One region of the Roseateles sp. T103 genome, then DNA from elsewhere that is predicted to be linked to it. Evidence: predicted binding sites of a transcription regulator. Region 1 holds the regulator's gene; each other region holds the start of a gene.
What was found. The regulator FliA, encoded in region 1, starts transcription of late flagellar genes. The targets are predictions, from matches to a motif close to CTAAAGTTTNNNNNNNNNNNGCCGNTA.
Positions count from the first base shown of each region.

Region 1 (6,660 bases):
AGCTGGTGGAACACATCACCAAGCAGGCACCTCAACTGATCGAAGACGTGATACCCAAGATGGTCGGCATCGCCACACTGCAACGCACGCTCCAGTTCCTGCTGGAGGAGGGCGTGCACATCCGCGACATGCGTTCCATCGTCGAGTCGATCTCCGAGAACGCCGCCGTGGTTTCCGACCCGGCCGAGCTGGCCCGCCGCATCCGCACCCATATCGCGCCGGCCATCGTCCAGCAGATCTACGGCCCGGTGAAGGAGCTGGATGTGATCGCGCTGGAGCCCGAGCTCGAGCGTCTGGTCACCCAGGCGCTGAATTCCCCCCATGGCGCAGCGCTGGACCCCGGCGTGGCCGACACGCTGGCCCGCAGCGCCGCCGAACAGAGCCAGTCGCAGGAAGACCGCGGCGTGCCGGCCTGCCTGTTGGTACCCGACGTGATCCGCGCGCCAATGGCCCGTCTGCTCAAGCGTGCCGCACCGCGCCTGAAGGTGCTGGCACACAGCGAAATTCCTGAAACCCACACCATCCGGATCGGCTCGATCATCGGAGGCACAGCATGAACGTGAAGCGCTTCACCGCCCGCACCAACCGCGAGGCGATGGCCCTGGTCCGCCAGGCCTTTGGCGACGACGCCGTCGTGCTGTCGAACAAGCCCTGCGCCGAAGGCGTGGAAGTGCTGGCGATGGCGCCCGAGGGCATGGCCCAGATCGAAAAGGTCGCCGCGCAGGCGCCCAAGGTCAGCGCGCCCAGCCGCGTGCAGGCCCGTCCGGCTGCCAGTGCGCCGCAGGGCGGCAGCAGCCGTCTGGCCGAACGTGCCGCACGTCAGATGCCGCAGATGGGTGCAGAGCCCGGCGTCGATCAGGACGTGCAGCAGCTGGCGATGAGCACGCTGTCCTTCCAGGACTATGTGCGCGAGCGCATGCTCAAGCGCCGCCAGGCCGAACTGCAGGGTCGCACCGATCCGCTGCTGGAAGAGCCCAGCTTCGCCAAGCCCGAGCCGCAGACGGCCGAGGGCGTGGCCTCGCTGTCCGCCATGCGCAAGCAGCGCGCCGAGGCCGCGATGGCCGCGATGGCGCCGCGCCGCCCGACCAGCCAGCCGGCACCTGCCGCCGCTCCGCGCCCGGTGCCGCCAGTGCTGCGCGACGAGATCCGCGTGGCGCAGGCGGCCGCGCCGCTGCCCGATTTGGCGCTGGCCGCCAGCCGTCGCGAGCAGCAGGACATGATCAACGAACTGCGCTCGATGAAGGGCCTGATCGAGGAACGCTTCGGCGCGCTGGCCTTCATGGAGAAGCTGCAACGCCAGCCGGCCCAGGCCCGCCTGACGCAAAAGCTGCTGGAGGTTGGCTTCTCGCCCGCGCTGGTGCGCAAGCTGGCCGAGAGCCTGCCGGCCGACTACAAGCAGATGGCCACCGACGAGACCGCCTGGGCGGCCAATGTGCTGGCGCGCAACCTGCTTACCGGTGAGGCCGAGCCCGCACTGGAAGACCAGGGCGGTGTGCTGGCCTTGATCGGCTCCACCGGGGTCGGCAAGACCACCACCACGGCCAAGATCGCTGCAGCCTTTGCCACCAAGTATGGTGCCGGCCAGCTGGGACTGATCACGCTGGACGCCTACCGCGTCGGCGCCCATGAGCAACTGCGCGCCTACGGCCGCATCCTCGGCGTGCCGGTGCATACCGCCCACGACCGCACCTCGTTGGAAGACCTGCTGGACCTGCTGTCGGCCAAGAAGATGGTGCTGATCGACACCGCCGGCATGGCGCAGCGCGACAGCCGCACCGGCGAGCTGCTCGACATGCTGCGCCACCCCAGCCTGCGCAAGATCCTGGTGCTCGATGCCGCCCAGCAGGGCGAGACCATCGAGGACGTGGCGATGGCCTGGCGCGGCAGCGAGTGCATGGGCGTGGTGCTGTCGAAGATCGACGAGGCGGTAAAGCTCGCCCCGGCGCTGGACTGCGTGATCCGCCACAAGCTCAAGGTGCTGGGCGTCACCAACGGCCAGCGCGTGCCCGAGGACTGGCACCGCCTGTCGGCCCCGGCCCTGGTGCAGCGCGCGCTGCGCAGCGCCGCGACGCCAGCCTGGCGCATGGACAGCTCGGACATCAACCTGATCTTCGCCGGCGGACCTGCGCTGGCTGTGGCCCAGCCTTCGGCACTGGGCGCGCACTGAAACGACAGATCGACACCATGATGCGCGACCTCAATCGCTACAACCCCCGCGTGCAGGACCAGGCCGACGGTCTGCGCCGCCTCTTCGCCAGCTCGCGCGTGCGCTTCATCCCGGTGCTGAGCAACCCGCATGTGCTGAGCGCCGGCGTGCTGCTCGAAGGTCTGTGCGCTGCATTCGCCGAGCTGGGCCTGCACACGCTGGTCGTTGATGCCGGCGAGATGTCGCCGCAGCCTTCCGAGCTGGCCCAGGTCGATCTGGCCGCCTGCGTGGAGCCGCTGTCCGAGCATGTCTCGTATCTCGCCGCACGCGGCCTGCCGCTGCGCCATATCAATGCCAATGGCTCGGCCGCGCAGTTCCTTGAGGTGGTCGCCGATGCCGCGCCGCAGGCCGATGTGGTGCTGCTGCATGCCGGCGCTGCCGAGCTGGCACGCATGGTCGCCAGCCGCGAACTGCGTCCGGTGCTGCTGGCCGACACCGATGTGCAGAGCGTCACCCATGCCTATGCCGGCATGAAGTGGCTGACGCAGCGCGCCGGGCTGATGGTCTACAGCCTGCTGCTGGCCTGCCCGCCGCAGCTGCGCCTGGCCGAACGCATCGCCCAGCAGCTCAGCAGCTGCGCCGAAGGCTTCCTCGGCGCCGTGCTACGTGACTGGGCCTGCATGGACCCGCGCCAGCCGGCCTCTGCGCCGATGGCGCCCGAGCTGCGCTACCTGGCGCGCGAGCTGCTGATGGCGGCGCCGCCCGGAGCGATGTTCGAAGCGCCCGCTGACGCGATGCCGCTGCGCCCGCTGCCGAGCCGCCACCACGCTGCCGCCGCCCTCTGATCAAGCCGCTGGAGCCGATCATGTACACCGCCAAAGGTCGCCTCGACAATTCCTCGCTGATCCGCCAGCACAGCCCGCTGGTGCGACGACTCGCGCATCAGATGATCGCCAAGCTGCCGGCCAATGTGGAGCTGGACGACCTGATCCAGGTCGGCCTGATCGGCCTGACCGATGCGCTGGCACGCTTCGATGCAACGCAGGGCGTGCAGTTCGAAACCTTTGCCACCCAGCGCATCCGCGGCGCGATGCTCGACGAGTTGCGCGGGGGAGACTGGATGAGCCGCGGCACGCGCCGCCAGCAGCGCGAGATCGAGACGGCCGTGCACAAGCTCGAGCAGCGCCTGGGCCGTCCGCCGCAGGAGAGCGAGATCGCCAAGGAAATGGGCATCAGTCTCGTTGAGTATCAGGACCTGCTGTCCAAGGTGCGCGGCACGCAGCTGGTGTTCCTGGAGGACATGAGCGGCGACGATGGCGACGAGGACTATCTCGACCGCCATGTGGCTGACGACGGCGCCAACCCCATGGCGCTGCTGCAGGACCATCGCATGCGCCAAGCGCTGGTCGCGGCGATCAAGAACCTGCCCGAGCGCGAGCAGTACGTCATGTCCATGTATTACGAACATGACATGAACCTGAAAGAGATTGCCGCTGTGCTAAAAGTGACAGAGTCACGGGTTTGTCAATTGCACAGTCAAGCCATCGCGAGATTGAGAGTTAAGCTTCGCGACTGGTGAGGCCACCAGTAGCAGCCATAAGAGCTGCACAGGAGACAAACAATCCCATGCTTGATAGCTTCTTGCGCCGTCGCGGCCCAGAGGGGCCCGTCCGCACGCCGCCGACCACAAGCCGGGCGGAGGCGGACAGCACAGCACTCAATACCGTCAAGACACTGTCGCGCATGGTGTCCACGCTCGGCCGAGATGCGGCCGAGGTGCGCGGCGTTCTCGAAGATACCCAGAAAGCCGTCGAATCCCAGGGGCAGGCCATGCATGCGCTGGCCGAGCAGCTGTCCGAGGTGCAGCGGGCCCAGCAGTCCATCGGTGCGGCCACCGGCAAGACGCGCGAGGCCGTGGCCACCGCGCGTGGTGCGCTGGACAACGTCGGCAGCGAAGTCGGCGGCATCGTGCAGACACTGCGCGAAGTGTCCGAGGCTGCCGCTGCGATCACGCAGATCGCGCTGCAGACCCGGCTCGTGGCCTTCAACGCCTCGGTCGAGGCCAAGCGTGCCGGCGAGGCTGGCCGCGGCTTCGGCGTGGTTGCCGACGCGGTGAAGGACCTTTCCGCCAAGGTCGAGGCCTCGTCCAAGGCCATCGTGGCCTCGGTGAAGGCGCTGGACACGCGCGTCGATGCCTTCAGCCGCGAACTGCGCAGCGACGGGCAGGGAGCAGGCAGCTCCAAGAGCAGCATTCACACGGCCTTCGCTGCGGTCGAAGACGACGTACGGCTGATTGCGGCGTCCGCCGAGCAGAGCCGCGCCACCAGTGCCAGTCTCAACGAGCGCGCCGCCGCGCTGGAGTCCGAGGTGCGTCAGGTCATCAGCGGCCTGGGCACGGCCTTCGCTTGCAGCGATCGCTTTCTCAAGCTGTCCGAGGAGTTGATCGAGCAGATCGCCGAGTCCGGCGTCGAGGTGGAGGACTCGCCTTTCCTGCGCATGGCGCAGCAGGCTGCCGGCGAGATTGCCGCATTGCTGGAATCCGCCGTCGCCCAGGGTCAGATCCGGCTGGAGCAGCTCTTCGACGAGAACTACCGCCCGATGCAGGGCACCAATCCGCAGCAGTACCAGACTGCCTTCGTCGAGCTTGCCGATCGCCTCTTCCCGCAGGTTCAGGAGAAGGTGCTGACGCTCAGTGACAAGGTGGTGTTCTGCATCGCGGTCGATCGCAACGGCTATGTGCCCACGCACAACCGTGCCTATTGCCACCCGCAGCGGGCTGGCGACGTGGTGTGGAACACCGCGAACAGCCGCTACCGTCGCATCTTCAACGACCGCACCGGCCTGGCTTCGGCGCGCAACCAGCGGCCTTTTCTGCTGCAAACCTACCGGCGCGACATGGGCGGCGGCAAGTTCGTGCTGCTCAAGGAGGCCTCGGCGCCGATCATGGTCGGCGGCCGGCACTGGGGCGGGTTGCGCATCGCGTTCAAGTTCTGATCGCTTGTCGGCGTGGTCGTTTGGTGCTCGGTTTGAGTGCTGGATGAAGCGCGCCGGGGCGAAATCCCGGCGCGCTCTCACAAAGTGATCAAGCCCGATCAGCGGCACCAAGACCCACCCAAGCGGAAGAACACAACAAGCTCAAGGCGCCACGCACGCCTTGTTCTTCCCCGTGTGCTTGGCCTCGTACAGGGCCACATCGGCGCGGTCCAGTGCCTGCTCCAGCGTCTCGCCCGGCCGATAGAGCGTGACCCCAGCAGAGAAGGTGACGAACACGTCCTTGCCCTCGTGCATGAACAGCGCCGCCGACAGCGAGCGCTGCAGCCGTGTCAGCACCGACTGCGCTTCGTCCAGCGGCGTGGCCGGCAGCATCAGCACGAACTCCTCGCCGCCATAGCGCGCCACCATGTCGCCGGGGCGCAGCATCTGTGTCACGCGCGCAGCCAGCGACTTCAGCGCCTCGTCGCCAGCGGCATGGCCCAGCGTGTCGTTGAGCTTCTTGAAGTTGTCGATATCCAGCAGCGCCAGCGCCATGCGCGAGCCTTCGCGCTCCTGCTTGGCCTGCTCGATGCCGAAGGCAGCGATCAGGCCGCGACGGTTGGCAATCTGCGTGAGCTGGTCCGTGTGAACTTCGTCCGACAGCCGGCGCAGTTCCTTCTCCAACTCGTTGACCCGGTCGCTGAGCTGGCTGGCCTTCTCGTGCTCAGCAGTCAGACGCGACTGCGTCTCGCGTACCAGGGCCTGGACCGAGCGGCTTTCCTCGACCATCTCTCGCACCACGCCGGCCAGACTTTCCAGCGAATCCGCCTTCTCGATGACATCGGCATAGCGACCGACGCTGTGCTGGAAACGGTCGGTGTGCGCACCGAGCTCGCCCAACTCGGCCAGCATCTTGTGGATCAGCGACTTCAGCGAGTCGCGCGCACGTGAACGTTCCTCGCGCAGGCTGCGCTGGCGTTCGCGGGTGTTGCTGAGCAGCTCGGAAACGCTGCGTACGCCGCGCGCCGACAGACCGGTCTCCAATGTCTGGTTCATCGCCTCGCACTGGCCGCGTGCCCAGGAGTCGTCCTCGGACAGATCGACCAGGCTGGCGCTGAGTTCGCGGCAGAGCTGGCCCAGCTCGCCGAACAGGTGGTGACGATGGTCCAGCAGCTGGCGCGCCCGCTGACACAGGGCGGCCATGGCGGCGGCACGCTGTGAAGTGGCGCCCTGGCTGGCAAGCTCCGTCTGCGCATTGGCCAGTTCGGTCAGCAGGTCGTCGACCAGGCTGTCCGGTGAGGCGCCGGCCTGAGGGCTGCGCAGCGCGTGTCCGACGGTGCCCTGCAGGCTGTCGCTGATCGCGCTCCAGGCGCGTGGGTCGCTTGAGGCGGAGCGGGCGGCGGCCTCGGCGTCGGGAAGCTGGCTGGCCCGCTGCTCGAGGTCCGCCGCCAGCTCGGTATCGGTAAAGAACTGGCTGGGCGGACCGCCAGTGTCCTCGTCACTGCTGAGCGTGGCGATGTTGGCGTCGGCCGTGTCGCTGT
Region 1 is NZ_JBXVVS010000001.1:1,439,446-1,446,105, reverse strand. Features, by position in the region: gene flhA (flagellar biosynthesis protein FlhA) at 1-557, shown strand, start outside; gene flhF (flagellar biosynthesis GTPase FlhF) at 554-2,167, shown strand; gene AC2EBS_RS06395 (MinD/ParA family ATP-binding protein) at 2,185-2,991, shown strand; gene AC2EBS_RS06390 (RNA polymerase sigma factor FliA) at 3,012-3,725, shown strand; gene AC2EBS_RS06385 (methyl-accepting chemotaxis protein) at 3,890-5,140, shown strand; gene AC2EBS_RS06380 (GGDEF domain-containing protein) at 5,282-6,660, opposite strand, start outside.

Region 2 (6,660 bases), on a different contig from region 1:
GTTCAGCCAGCTCTGCGCCGGCAAGCGCGTGCTGCATGTGGGCTGCGTGGACTGGCCGATCACCGACCTGAACCACTCGCTGCACCTGCAGCTGGACAAGATCTGCGACGTGGACGGCTTCGACATCCACGACGAGGCCTTCGCGCAGATGCAGCCGCATCTGCGCGGCAGGCTGTATTCGCGCTGGGAAGAGCTGCCCGGCGGCTACGATCTGGTGCTGGTGCCCGAGGTGCTGGAGCATGTGCCCGACATCCAGGGCTTCTTCGCGCAGCTCGACGCCGTCGGCGCACGCGAGTACATCATCACCGTGCCCGACGCCTACAGCTGCATGCGCCGGCACTTCGACTACAACGCCGGCGCGCAGACCTTCATCGAGGCCGTGCACCCGGACCACAACTGCTGGTACACGCCCTACACGCTGGCGAACGTGCTGCGCAAGTACACGCCTTGGCAGGTGCAGGGTCTGTGGTTCTTCAATCGCATGTCGCTGCTGGCCATGGCCACCCGCGCCGACGCCGCACCGCAGTGAAGGCACTCAAATCGCGCGCCGCTCCGCTGCTGCGCCAGCCGCCACCCGCGCAGCGCCCCCCTGCCCTGCAGGCGCTGCTGCTCGCGGCACAGACGCACGCGCGCGCCGGCCGCCACCAGGCGGCGCTGGACGAAGCCAGGCGTGCCCTGCAGATCGACGGCCAGAACCTCGCCGCCACCCTGCTGGCCGCGCAGGCCACGCTGGCGCTGCAGCAGTACGCCGACAGCATCGCGCTGCTGCAGGCGGTACCCGCCGTCGGCAGCTCCAACCTGGGCCTGCGCCTGCTGGGGGAGGCGCTGCGCCGCGCCGGCTTTGCCGAGCCGGCCGTCGGCGCGCTGATGCAGGCGCTGGCGCTGAAGAGCGACGACGTGGACGCCTATCTGCAGCTGGGCTTCGCGCTGCAGACGCTGCAGATGCATGCCGAGGCAGTCGAGTGCTTCCGCACCGTCACGCTGCTGCGCCCGGCCGATGTGATGCCGCACGCCTATCTCGTGCACGCCGAGCAGCAGGCGCTGCTGTGGGAGCAGTTCGATGCCGACGCGCAGGGCCTGCGCCGCGCGTTGGCGGCAAAGCCTGAGCAGGCCGACGACGAGTTCTGCGTGCCTTTCGCGCTGGTCAGCCTGCCGCACGATCCGCAGCAGATGCTGAAGGCGGCGCGCATCAGCAGCCGCTTCCTGAGCCGCGGACTGCCGCAGCTGCCGCCGGTGAAGCCCAAGCCATTGGCCGGCCGCAAGCTGCGCATCGGCTATCTGTCGGCCGACTTCCACGATCACGCCACCGCGGCGCTGCTGGCGCAGCTGCTGGAATGCCGCGATCGCGAGCGCTTCGAGGTGCTGCTGTTCTCGCACGGTCCCGACGACGGCTCGGCGCTGCGCCAGCGCATCGCCGCCGCCTGCGAGCAGTTCATCGATCTGCGCGAGGCTGACCTGCTCGGCACCGCGCAGGCGATACGCGCCGCCGAGGTGGACATCCTCGTCGACCTGAAAGGCCACACCGCCGACAGCCGCATGGCCGCCCTCGCCTGCCGCCCTGCGCCGGTGCAGGCGGCCTGGCTAGGCTTTCCCGGCACAAGCGGGCTGGACGCGATCGACTACATCATCGGCGACCCCATCGTCACGCCGCTTGCGCATGCCGCGCACTACAGCGAACAGATCGCCCAGCTGCCGCGCTGCTACCAGCCCAACGACGGCCGGCGCGAACGCCAGGCTGCGGTGCCGGCGCGTGCCGCGCTGGGCCTGCCCGACGATGCGCTGGTGTTGCTGGCCGCCAACCCGGTCTACAAGCTCACGCCCGCGCTGCTCGACGCCTGGGCCGAGATCCTGCGCCGCCTGCCCCAGGCGGTGCTGTGGCAGCTCAGCGGCGGCGAACAGGCCGACGCGCGGCTGCGCGCCGAAGGCCAGCGCCGCGGCATCGCGCCCGAACGGCTGGTGTTCGCACCCAAGGTCCCGATGCAACAGCACCTCGCGCGCCTGGGTGCTGCCGATCTGGCGCTGGACAGCTGGCCCTGCAATGGCCACACCACCAGCAGCGACGCGCTGTGGGCCGGCGTGCCGGTGCTGACGCTGCAGGGCAAAACCTTCGCCGGCCGCGTCGCAGCCAGCCTGCTGCACAGCGCCGGCTTGGGCGAGCTGGTCTGCCACGACGCACGCAGCTATGTCGACGCTGCCTGTGCGCTCGGCAGCGATCGCAGGGCACTGCATGCCCTGCGCGCACGGCTCGGTCTGGGAATCGCCGCGCTCTACGATGCACGACGCCTGGCGCAGGAGCTCGAAGCGCTGTACCTGCGCATGTGGTCCAGAGTCGAAGCTGGCCAGCCGCCGCAGGCGTTGGCCGCCGAGCCGGTGACCTGCTGATCCGCACCGGCCTGGGAGGCCGGTCTGCCAGAGCTGCTCGCGCGAGGCCGGCCAGCGCCCTTCGCTATCAAGCCACCGCAAGCGCTGCGCAAAGCAAAGACGCCGGCGCGGCATGCAGCCGCCCGGCGTCGCGGGGTCCGTGTCGATGGTTCAGGCGTCGTGCCGCCGCCGCGGGCGGCCGCGCGTCAAGCGGCTTGCCTGGGCGCCGTCGCCGCAGCCTGCTGCTCGGCCAGACTGGCCTGCAGGCGCTGCAGCTCGGTCTTCACCAGCGGCAGCAGATCAGGCGCCTCGGCCATCAGGCTGCGCAGCGCCTCGCTGTCCTGCTCAATGCGGGACAGCGCGTCATGCGCCTGCTGATGCTCTCCAAGCCCGGCCAATGCGAAGCCGAGCGAGTACAGGCTGGGCCCGTGCTGCGGATTCACATCCAGCGCGATGCGCGCGAACTCCACCGCGTTCTCCAGCGCACCGGCGGCCAGCAGTAGAGCCGCCATGTCGCTGAGCAAGTCATGACTCTGCGGCTCGTGGTGCAGCGCGTCCATCAGCAGTTGCAGACCGTTCTCCACCCGGCCCTGGCTGGCCTCGGCAAAGGCGGCATTGCGAGCGGCATGCAGCAGCGCGGCAGCCTCGCTGCTGATCGGCGCTGCAGTGCTGGCCTGGGTTGAGGTCGACAGCAGGGCCGCGCCACTGGCGCCGGTGCTTGTCGTTGTTTGCGTCATGACTTGCATAAGTCTCTCCAAATTGTGGCGCGCTGCTTGCTCTCTGGGCACCCGCCCCAGGACGCTCGCGTCCTGCAGGGCCGTCGCCTGGATTTGCAAACGTGCGTGCATGCATGCACGCGGCGCGCGCGTATCGACCACGGTGCAGCGAACTTTAGGGATTAGTTCACGCGCCAATCGGGAGAAAAGCACCGCTTTGCCACCGCGACTCAAAGCCTGTGCTACGCCGACACCGCCGAAAACCACTACATGGCCCGGTGCCCACGGATTCGCTCCCCGTCGCACCGGCCTGTTTCAGCTCATCGACACAAGACTGACCGAAGGACCGACAGCCGCCCCAGACATTGATGCACCCCGCCCGAACAGGCGCTGAACCGCCCACCGTCGCCGCCGGCCCGCAAGCCCGGCAGCGATCTGTGGAACAGACCGGGAAACCCAGCCGCTTTTCGGAAGATCGAGCCTATTGACAAACAGCGCTTAAGTTCTGCTTGGCGCTGTCCGATACCCATTCCAACGGGTCTGGAAACAGACGCGTGGTCAGGTTGACAGGCCGAGGGGGCATCCCGAACAGGGGCGTCGCATTGCAGGGTCCTGCCTTCCCGACGGTGCTCATCCGGCCGCAAGGTCGCCTGTAGCACCAAAAGGGGGTCTCTCCGAGGCGCCCGATTCACGTCGGAACTGAGCGTCTGGTCGCAAGCCAGGCGCACAGCCGGAAGTCTTAGTAGCTGAAACAGGAGCGCAACATGCCCGCCATCATCAACACCAACATCAACTCGCTGACCGCTCAGCGCAATATCAACACCTCGCAAGCCGCGCTGAGCACGGCGATGCAGCGCCTGTCCTCGGGCCTGCGTGTCAATTCCTCCAAGGACGATGCCGCCGGCCTCGCGATCGCCGAGCGCATGAACACCCAGGTGCGCGGCATGGCGGTGGCCATCCGCAATGCCAACGACGGCATCTCGCTGGCGCAGACCGCCGAAGGCGCACTGGCCAAGGTCGGCGACGCGCTGCAGCGCATGCGTGAACTGGCCGTGCAGGGCCGCAACGCCACCAACACGACCAGCGATCTGGACTCGCTGGGCAAGGAGTTCCAGGAACTGCAGAAGGAAATCAGCCGCGTTACCGCCGGCACGACCTTCAACGGCCGCGCCATCCTGGCCGGCGCCTCGGGCACGCAGACCTTCCAGATCGGCGCCAACACGACGGCCAACGACGTGGTCGACGTGGCGACGAAGAACATGACCACCGAGACGACGATCACCAACGTGACCGATGCGTCGATCGCGACCTTCGACAACACCGCCACTTCGGCCTCGCTGGGCACGATCATCAACAACATCGACCTGGCCATCGATACGGTCAACTCCGAGCGCGCCGTGCTGGGTGCCTCGCAGAACCGCTTCGATGCGGTGATCTCCAACCTGCAGATCTCGCTGGAGAACCAGACCGCCGCGCGCAGCCGCATCATGGATGCCGACTTCGCCGCCGAGACCGCCAACCTCAGTCGTGCACAGATCCTGCAACAGGCCGGTACTGCGATGATCGCTCAGGCGAATCAACAACCGCAGAACGTCCTGTCGCTGCTTCGATGACGCTGGGCCAGCCCAGCAGCTGGCCCTGACGACAGCTGAATTGATTGCCGCGGACAACGTCAGTCCGCCAGCTCAAGCACCCTGAGAGCGCCGTTCCCAAACCCGGGAACGGCGCCGATCGCGCAGGAGCCCTCAAGTCCAAGCAGGTGTCGTCGATAACACATCCAACGGGTCCCAAATAGTTGTTTTGAGGACTGCGTAGTCCGGTCAGCCGGCCCGACCGAGGCATTAAGCCATCGAGTTAGGCAGGACGCGGACGGCGCGAGGCCAGGCGGCGACGCTGCAGCCTCGCAGGCAAGACTGCCCGCAAGGGCATTCGTGTTATCGACCGTACAGACCGGAACGAACCGGAACTCTGGATACCGAAAGGACTGACATCATGCCCGCGATCATCAATACCAATCTCGCCTCCCTGAACGCCCAGCGCAATACCGCGATGTCGCAGAGCTCGCTCTCGACCTCGATGCAGCGACTGTCTTCGGGTTTGCGCGTCAACTCCGCCAAGGACGACGCCGCCGGCCTGGCCATTGCCGAGCGCATGAACACCCAGGTGCGCGGCATGACGGTGGCCGTCCGCAACGCCAACGACGGCATCTCGCTGGCGCAGACCGCAGAAGGCGCGCTGGCCAAGGTGGGCGACGCGCTGCAGCGCATGCGTGAGCTGGCCGTGCAGGGCCGCAACGCCACCAACACCACCAGCGACCTGGACTCGCTGGGCAAGGAGTTCATCGAGCTGCAGAAGGAAATCACCCGCGTCACCGCCGGCACCACCTTCAACGGCAAGGCCATCCTGGCCGGCTCTGGTTCAGGCACGCAGACCTTCCAGATCGGCGCCAACACGACGGCCAACGACGTGGTGGACGTGGTCACCACCGACATGACGGCCGACACGACGCTGACCAACGTGACCGACTCCGCCATCGCGGTGTTCGACAACACCTCGACGGCCGCCAGCCTGGGCACCATCATCGACAACATCGATACCGCCATCAACACCGTCAACGGCCAGCGTGCCGTGCTCGGTGCGGCGCAGAACCGATTCGATGCGGTGATCTCGAACCTGAACATCGCCATCGAGAACCAGAGCGCCGCGCGCAGCCGGATCATGGATGCCGACTTCGCATCCGAGACCGCCAACCTCAGCCGTGCGCAGATCCTGCAGCAGGCCGGCACCGCGATGATCTCGCAGGCCAACCAGATGCCGCAGCAGGTGCTCAAGCTGCTGCAGTAATCAGGGCGAAACCATAGCCGGCACACCGCCGGCTGCGCACCAGGCCCGGGCCGCAAGGCTCGCGCCTGGCCTTCGCACTGGTTTCCGTATTGGCCGTGGTTTGGCCGCTTAATCGGGCTTTTGACGGGGCTGCCGCACTCGCAGAATGCGTTCCATCGGTCAGGTGTAAATCTGCCCGCCGAACGGAACATTCAGGAGTGCTGAGATGCCCCAGACCATCAACACCAATATTGCGTCGCTGAACGCGCAACGCAATCTGAACATGTCGCAGGGATCGCTCGCGGTCTCGATGCAGCGACTGTCTTCGGGCCTGCGCGTCAACTCTGCCAAGGACGACGCCGCCGGTCTGGCCATTGCCGAGCGCATGAACACCCAGGTGCGCGGCATGACCGTGGCGATGCGCAATGCCAACGACGGCATTTCGCTGGCGCAGACGGCCGAAGGCGCTTTAGGCAAGATCAGCGACGCGCTGCAGCGCATGCGTGAGCTGACCGTCCAGGCCCGCAACGCCACCAACAGCGACTCGGACAAGGACTCGCTGGACAAGGAGTTCCAGCAGCTCGCCGGCGAGATCACCCGCATCATGGGTGCGACCTCCTTCAACGGCAAGCCCATCCTGTCGGACGCGAGCGGCCTGCCGCAGACCTACCAGATCGGCGCCAACACCTCGTCCTGGGACACCATCGACATCCCGCCGCTGGACCTGCCCAACGACGCCACCATCGGCGCCATCATCCCG
Region 2 is NZ_JBXVVS010000008.1:1,635-8,294, forward strand. Features, by position in the region: gene AC2EBS_RS17855 (class I SAM-dependent methyltransferase) at 1-529, shown strand, start outside; gene AC2EBS_RS17860 (O-linked N-acetylglucosamine transferase, SPINDLY family protein) at 526-2,382, shown strand; gene AC2EBS_RS17865 (hypothetical protein) at 2,568-3,107, opposite strand; gene AC2EBS_RS17870 (flagellin N-terminal helical domain-containing protein) at 3,842-4,690, shown strand; gene AC2EBS_RS17875 (flagellin domain-containing protein) at 5,070-5,921, shown strand; gene AC2EBS_RS17880 (flagellin N-terminal helical domain-containing protein) at 6,127-6,660, shown strand, end outside.
Region 2: AC2EBS_RS17875 (flagellin domain-containing protein) is a predicted target of FliA. The motif match lies at 4,822-4,848, and genes of this name have one in related genera.

Region 3 (6,660 bases), on a different contig from region 1:
GGTGCGCTGACCCCTGCTGGCACGCCCTCGTCCACGCCGCGGCCCACGCCGACCGATGCCACCGGTCTGGCCAAGGTGATGGATGACATCGACGACGCGCTGACGACGATCAACAACACCCGCGCCACCTTCGGTGCCGTGCAGTCGCGCTTCGACGCAGTGATCTCGAACCTGCAGATCTCGGTGGAGAACCAGAGCGCGGCACGCAGCCGCATCATGGATGCCGACTTCGCCGCCGAGACCTCGAACCTCAGCCGCGCGCAGATCCTGCAGCAGGCCGGCAATGCCATGGTGGCGCAGGCCAACCAGCTGCCGCAGCAGGTGCTGTCGCTGCTCAAGGGCTGAGCCCGAGCGAAGGCGCCCGCAGGCGCAGTCCCCGCCCCAAGGCCGTCCAGCCCCGCGCTGCACGGCCTTCAGTTTCTGCGCGAGCGGCCGATAGGGTCGATGTGGGCCGCAAGGCCCATCAAGGAGCAAAGCAGTGCCATCCATTTCTTCCACCGGCATCGGCAGCGGCCTCGATGTCGAGTCCATCGTCAGCAAGCTGGTGCAGGTCGAGCGCACGCCGATCGACCAGCTCCTGACGCGCACCGACAAGCTCAAGACCCAGCTTTCGGCCTGGGGCAAGCTGCAGAGCGCTCTGTCCTCTCTGCGCGATGCCGCATCCAAGCTCAACTCGGTGGACCTCTGGGCGCCGACCAAGGCCAGCTCCTCCAACAGCAGCGCCCTCACCGTCAGCGCCTCCAGCGCCGCCAGTGCCGGCACAGTCGCGGTGCAGGTCAACCAGCTGGCCGCGGCGCAATCGCTGGCCAGCGCGGTGCTGCCCAGCACCGGTGTCGGCGCCGGCAGTCTGACCATCGAGTTGGGCAGCTGGGGCAGCGATGGCGGATTCACTGCTAAGGAGGGCGCGACTGCCGTCACCATCGACATCGCGGCGGGCGCCGACTCCCCGAGCGCGATCCGCGACAAGATCAATGCGGCCGGCGCCGGTGTGGTCGCCTCCATCGTCAACGACGCCAGCGGCTCGCGCCTGGTGCTGCGCTCCAGAGAGACGGGCGAGAGCAATGGCTTTCGCGTCTCCGTCTCGGACGCCGATGGCAATGGTGCCGACGCCGCCGGCCTGTCTGCCCTGGCCTACGACCCCTCGGCCGGCGTCGGCTCAATGACGCTCAAGGCTGCCGCCACCAATGCGCAGGCCAACATCAACGGCATCGACATCGTCTCCGAGAGCAATACCTTGAGCAAGGCCATGGACGGCCTCACCATCAACCTGCTCGCGACGACCAGCAGCCCGGCGACACTGAACATCGCCCAGGACAAGGAGGCGATCAAGACGGCGGTGACCGCCTTCTCCGACGCCTACAACGCGGTCATCAACCTGATGCGCGAGCAGACCAAGTACGACGCCGACAGCAAGACCGCCGGCACGCTGCAGGGCGACTCCACGGTGGTTGCGCTGCAGGGCATGCTGCGCGGCATTGCCGGCGGCAGCACCTCGTTGGGCGGCGCATTCGCCCGCCTGGCCGACATCGGCCTCAACCCAGGTTCGACCGGCACGCTGACGGTAAATGCCAGCAAGTTGAACACCGCGCTGGACAACCCCGAGGATCTGAAGAACTTCTTCAAGGGGCTGGACAGCAGCGACCCGCGCAACAACGGCTTCAGCCAGCGTCTGCGCGAGTTCATCGACGGGGCGCTGTCGACCGACGGACGGGTATCGAACAAGCAGTCCTCGCTGCAGAGCAGCATCAGCGCCAACGGCAAGCGCCAGGAGATGATGGAGAACCGCCTCACGCTGGTGGAAAAGCGGCTCCGCGCCCAGTACCAGTCACTGGATGCGCAGATGGGCAAGCTCAGCGGCCTGTCCAGCTATGTGAGCCAGCAGATGGCCATGCTGAGCAAGAGCAGCAGCAGCTGAGCGCCGCGCCGCCTCGACTCGGCCCGCGCCAGGGCCCGCCTCGGCGGGCCCTTTTGCATGGCGCGCCGGCAGTCAGGGGTACAGCTGCTTACATGAGGCAGCGCTTTTGCCGGCGCTGGCTCTCAAGTTCGGGACGCCACAGCCGAAGAACATCTCAACACGCCCCCCATCACCGAGACCAAGAGATGTACGGCAACGCCTCCCCTTTCGCAGCCCGCGGCCAGCGCGCCAGCAACCTCTACAGCAAGGTCGGACTCGAGACCGATGTGCTGACTGCCAGCCCGCACCGGCTCGTCGCCCTGCTTTTCGACGGCGCCTCCGACGCGATGAACCAGGCCCTGGGCGCGCTGGCTGCCGGCAATATCGAGCTCAAGGCGCGCGCGCTCAGCCGCGCGGTGCGCATCCTTGACGAAGGCCTGAAGGCTGCGCTGCAGATGGACGCGGGCGACATCGCCCGCGACCTGCACGATCTGTACAGCTATATGTGCAGGCGGCTGACCTACGCAAACCTGCATTCCGACACCGCGGCAATCGAGGAATGCCAGCGGCTGCTGCAGCCGGTGCGCGAAGCCTGGCACGCGATCGGCCAGCAAGCCGAGGCCAAGGCGGCATGAACGCCACCCCGACGAACTACGACAACCCAGCGGACCGTCCCATGAACACGAACCTGCTCAGCTATTACGAAGCCATCGAACAGGCCAGCACCGAGATGCTGGCCGCTGCCCGCGCCGGTAACTGGGACGAGGTCGTCAAGCTCGAGGGCGCCTGCGTGCTGCTGATCTCGCAGCTCAAGCACGCGGCATCGCAGCGCCAGCTGGCACCCGACGAGACCAAGCTGAAGACGCGCATCATGCAGCGCATCCTGCTCAACGACGCGGAGATCCGCCACCTCGCCGAACCCTGGCTGGAAGACCTGAATCATCTGCTGGGCGGCCGCAGCTCCATGGTGCACTGAAGCCTCTGTGCCGTGCCGGCCGGACGCGGTCGGCCAGGCAGCCCCCGTCTCATGAGCAGCTCTCTCACCTTGCCAGGCGACCCCAGCGCCGACCCCAGCGAGTTCCGCGTCGACAACGGCACGGAGCTCGTCGCCTTGCTGCGCCAGCTCAAGGACGCAGCGGTGCCGGTGCAGCTGTCCACGCCACAGGGCATCACGCTGCGCGCGCCGCTGGTCGACATCGCGCCCGAGCACGGCGGCCTGTGCTTTGCCGTGGCCGCACAGGACGTCGCACTCGCAGCGCTGCAGGCCAGCGACGAGGTGCTGGCCGTGGCCTATCAGGACAGCATCCGCATCGAGTTCGAACTGGCCGGCCTCACGCTGGTGAAGGGCGACGGCCAGGCCACGCTGCGTTGCCCGCTGCCGCCGATGCTGTATCGCTTCCAGCGCCGCCAGGCCTTCCGCGTCCAGCCGCTGGGCAGCAACTACCCACGCGTGCGACTGCAGCATCCGCAGTGGCCGGAGATGCCTCTGGATCTGCGCGTGCTGGACCTCAGCGTGACGGGTCTGGCCTTGCTGCTGCCACCCGGGCTGCCGCCGCTGGCCGCCGGGCTCACGCTGGCGGGCGTGCGCGTGGAACTTGAGCGCGACACGCACTTCGAGGCAACGCTGTCGCTGCAGCATGCGGCAGACAACACCGACGGGCCGCCCGGCACCCGACTGGGCTGCGCCTTCGCCAGCCTGCCGGCCGGCGCCGAGCGCGAGTTGCAGTCCTTCATCGACCTGACCCAACGCCGCCAGCGTCTGCTGCGCAAGAAGGGCTAGCGTCATGGGGCGCAGCCTGGCAGCACGCCGGACGCGCGGCTACACGCTGCTCGAAGTGGCCTTCGTGCTGGCCGTGCTGGGCGTGTTGCTGGCCTTGGGGGTGCCCAGCTTCGCAGACTTTCTCGCGCGCCAGCAACTGCGCGCCGCCGGCGAGCAGCTGGCGCAGGAACTGCGCCATGCGCGCGAGGCCAGCGTGCGCGGCCAGGCGCTCCATGCCAGCTTCCGCGCCGGGCCTGACTGGTGCTGGGGCATCAGCCAGGGCCAGCCCTGCGACTGCGGCAGCGGGGTGCCGGCCTGCAACATCAGTGTCGGCCGTGCGGCCGACTATCCACGGGTGCAGATGACGCGCGCCGGCGAGGCGCTGAGTTTCGAGCCCGGTGCAGGACGACTGCTCGCCGCCGGCGAGACCGCCTTTGCCACCCGCGCGGGCCACCAGTTGCAGGTGCGCTCCAGCGTGCTCGGCCGCACCCAGCTGTGCGGGCCGGACGCGCCCAGGCCGTCGAGCTGCTGAGCCCGCCAGCAGGCCTTCTTACACCTGCATGTTCATGATTTCGGAGTAGGCGGACACCAGGCGGTTGCGCACCTGCAGCGTGGCCTGGAAGCCGATCTGCGCCTTCTGCATCGCCACCATCGTCTCCTCGAGGCTGACGGTGGGATTGTCCAGCTGCACCTCGCGCTGCAGCCGCTGCGCCTCGCGCTGCTGCGCACTGACCGCCTTCATCGCCTGGCTCATCGCATCGCCGAAGCTCGCGCCGGCGACAGCCTCGCTGCGCTTGGCCAAAGGCTGGCCGTTGACGGCCAAGCCGGCTCGCGCGGCGGCCTGGGCGAAATCAAAAGGCTTGAGCTTGAGGTCCATGCTGAGCACTCCGGGCGACGCGACCGGCTGTGACATCGTTCACGCACAGGGCCGCTTCAGGCATGGCAATGCTACGCAGACGCGGCGTGGACCAAGGGAGGAACTGCGCTCGCTTCATCGGCCTGTTCCAGGCTTTCTTGAGGGGGGGAATCCGAATAATCCGTCGCATCGGTGCCGAAAGTGGCGATGCCCGTGAGGCATTGCACGAACTGACCGCAGAGGCACCGGACGCGAAGCCCGGATAACCCGCCGCAAGAACAACGCTGCCCCATGGACAACGCCATCGCCTCACCCGCCCCCACCGCCCTGGTCGAGCCCGTCGCCGCCCAGCCGCAGGGCTTTGGCGCCCGCCTGGCGGCCTTGCCGATGCGCAGCAAGGTCGGTCTCGGCATCGGTCTGGCCGCGCTGGCCGCCGTGGTGCTGGCGATGTCGCTGATGGGTTCCAAGGGCGACTACCGACCGGTCTTCACCGGCCTGTCCGACAAGGACGGCGGCGCCGTGATCGCCCAGCTGGCGCAGATGAATGTGCCCTATCGCCATGAGCCGGGCGGCACCATCCTCGTGCCGGCCAACCAGGTCTACGACGTGCGCATGAAGCTGGCGTCGGCCGGCCTGCCCAAAGGCAGCACCGTGGGCTTCGAGCTGATGGACAAGACCTCCATCGGCCAGACGCAGTTCAACGAGCGACTGAACTTCCAGCGCGCGCTGGAGGGCGAGCTCACCCGCACCATCACCGCACTGGCCGACGTGGCCGACGCGCGCGTGCACCTGGCCATGCCGCAGCAGAACGGCTTCTTCCGCGAGCAGCAGAAGCCCAGCGCCTCGGTGATGCTGACGCTGCGCGGCGGCCGCACGCTGGACCGCGCGCAGGTGGCCGGCATCGTGCATCTGGTCTCGGCCTCCGTGCCCGAGCTCAATCCCAAGGCAGTCAGCGTGGTCGACTCCACCGGCGCCCTGCTCTCCAACACCGGCGACAACAGCTCCGGTCTGGACAGCCAGCAGCTGCAGTACAAGCAGCAGATCGAAGCCAACCTGAACAAGCGCATCTACGAGCTGCTCGAACCGGTGGTCGGCCGCGAGAACCTGCGTGCCACGGTCAGCGCCGATCTGGACTTCTCGCAGGTCGAGTCCACCGCCGAGGAGTACAAGCCCAACCAGGGCGCCAATGCGACCGCGGCGATCCGCAGCCAGCAGACGCAGGAATCGATCAATGGCACGCCGGCCCTGCCCAGCGGCGTGCCCGGCGCTGCCGGCAACCAGCCGCCGGTGCCGGCGACCGCGCCCATCAACGGTCCGGCCCAGCAGCTGCAGCCCGCCCAGGGCGGCGCCGGCAGCAACAGCTCGCGCCGCGAGGCGGTGACGAACTACGAGATCGACAAGACGGTGCGGGTGACGCGCAACGCCGTGGGCAGCGTGCGGCGCCTCAATGCCGCGGTGGTGATCAACCACCGCAGCGTCACCGACGCCAAGGGCAAGACCAGCACGCAGCCGCTGCCGCAGGCCGAGCTCGACAAGCTGACCGAGCTGGTGCGCGAAGCGGTGGGCTACAGCCAGGAGCGCGGCGACTCGATCAAGCTGGTCAGCGCGCCCTTCGTGATCGAGAAGCCCGAGACCGTCGAAGTTCCGCTGTGGCGCGAGCCCTGGTTCACCGATTTGCTGCGCACCGCGGCCGTGCCGCTGGCGCTGGTCGTCGTGGCGCTGATCGCGGTGTTCGGCTTCATCCGTCCGGCGCTGCTTGCCGCCCGTCCGCCCGAGCCCGAACCCGAAGCCCAGCTCAACGCCGTCGTCGACGAGGCCAACGAACTGCCGATCGCCGAGTTGCCGGCCCTGGAGGCCCCGGGGGTCAACGACAAGCTCGAGCGCGCCCGCATCCTGGCCAAGGAAAACCCGCTGGCCGTGGCCAACATCATGCGTGACTGGATCAACGGCGAATCCGCCTGATCCAACGTCCCCAATCTCAGCAGAGAAACACCATCATGGACGACAAGGGAGTCGAAGACGCCGCCATCCTGCTGATGTCGCTCGGCGAGGAAGAGGCCTCCGAGGTCTTCAAGCATCTGCAGCCCAAGGAGGTGCAGAAGCTCGGCGAGACCATCGCCAAACTCAAGGTCGTCCCGCGCGAGAAGGTCG
Region 3 is NZ_JBXVVS010000008.1:8,319-14,978, forward strand. Features, by position in the region: gene AC2EBS_RS17880 (flagellin N-terminal helical domain-containing protein) at 1-345, shown strand, start outside; gene fliD (flagellar filament capping protein FliD) at 479-1,915, shown strand; gene fliS (flagellar export chaperone FliS) at 2,101-2,529, shown strand; gene AC2EBS_RS17895 (flagellar protein FliT) at 2,571-2,870, shown strand; gene AC2EBS_RS17900 (flagellar brake protein) at 2,922-3,674, shown strand; gene AC2EBS_RS17905 (pilus assembly FimT family protein) at 3,679-4,185, shown strand; gene fliE (flagellar hook-basal body complex protein FliE) at 4,204-4,530, opposite strand; gene fliF (flagellar basal-body MS-ring/collar protein FliF) at 4,801-6,471, shown strand; gene fliG (flagellar motor switch protein FliG) at 6,507-6,660, shown strand, end outside.
Region 3: fliS (flagellar export chaperone FliS) is a predicted target of FliA. The motif match lies at 2,037-2,063, and genes of this name have one in related genera.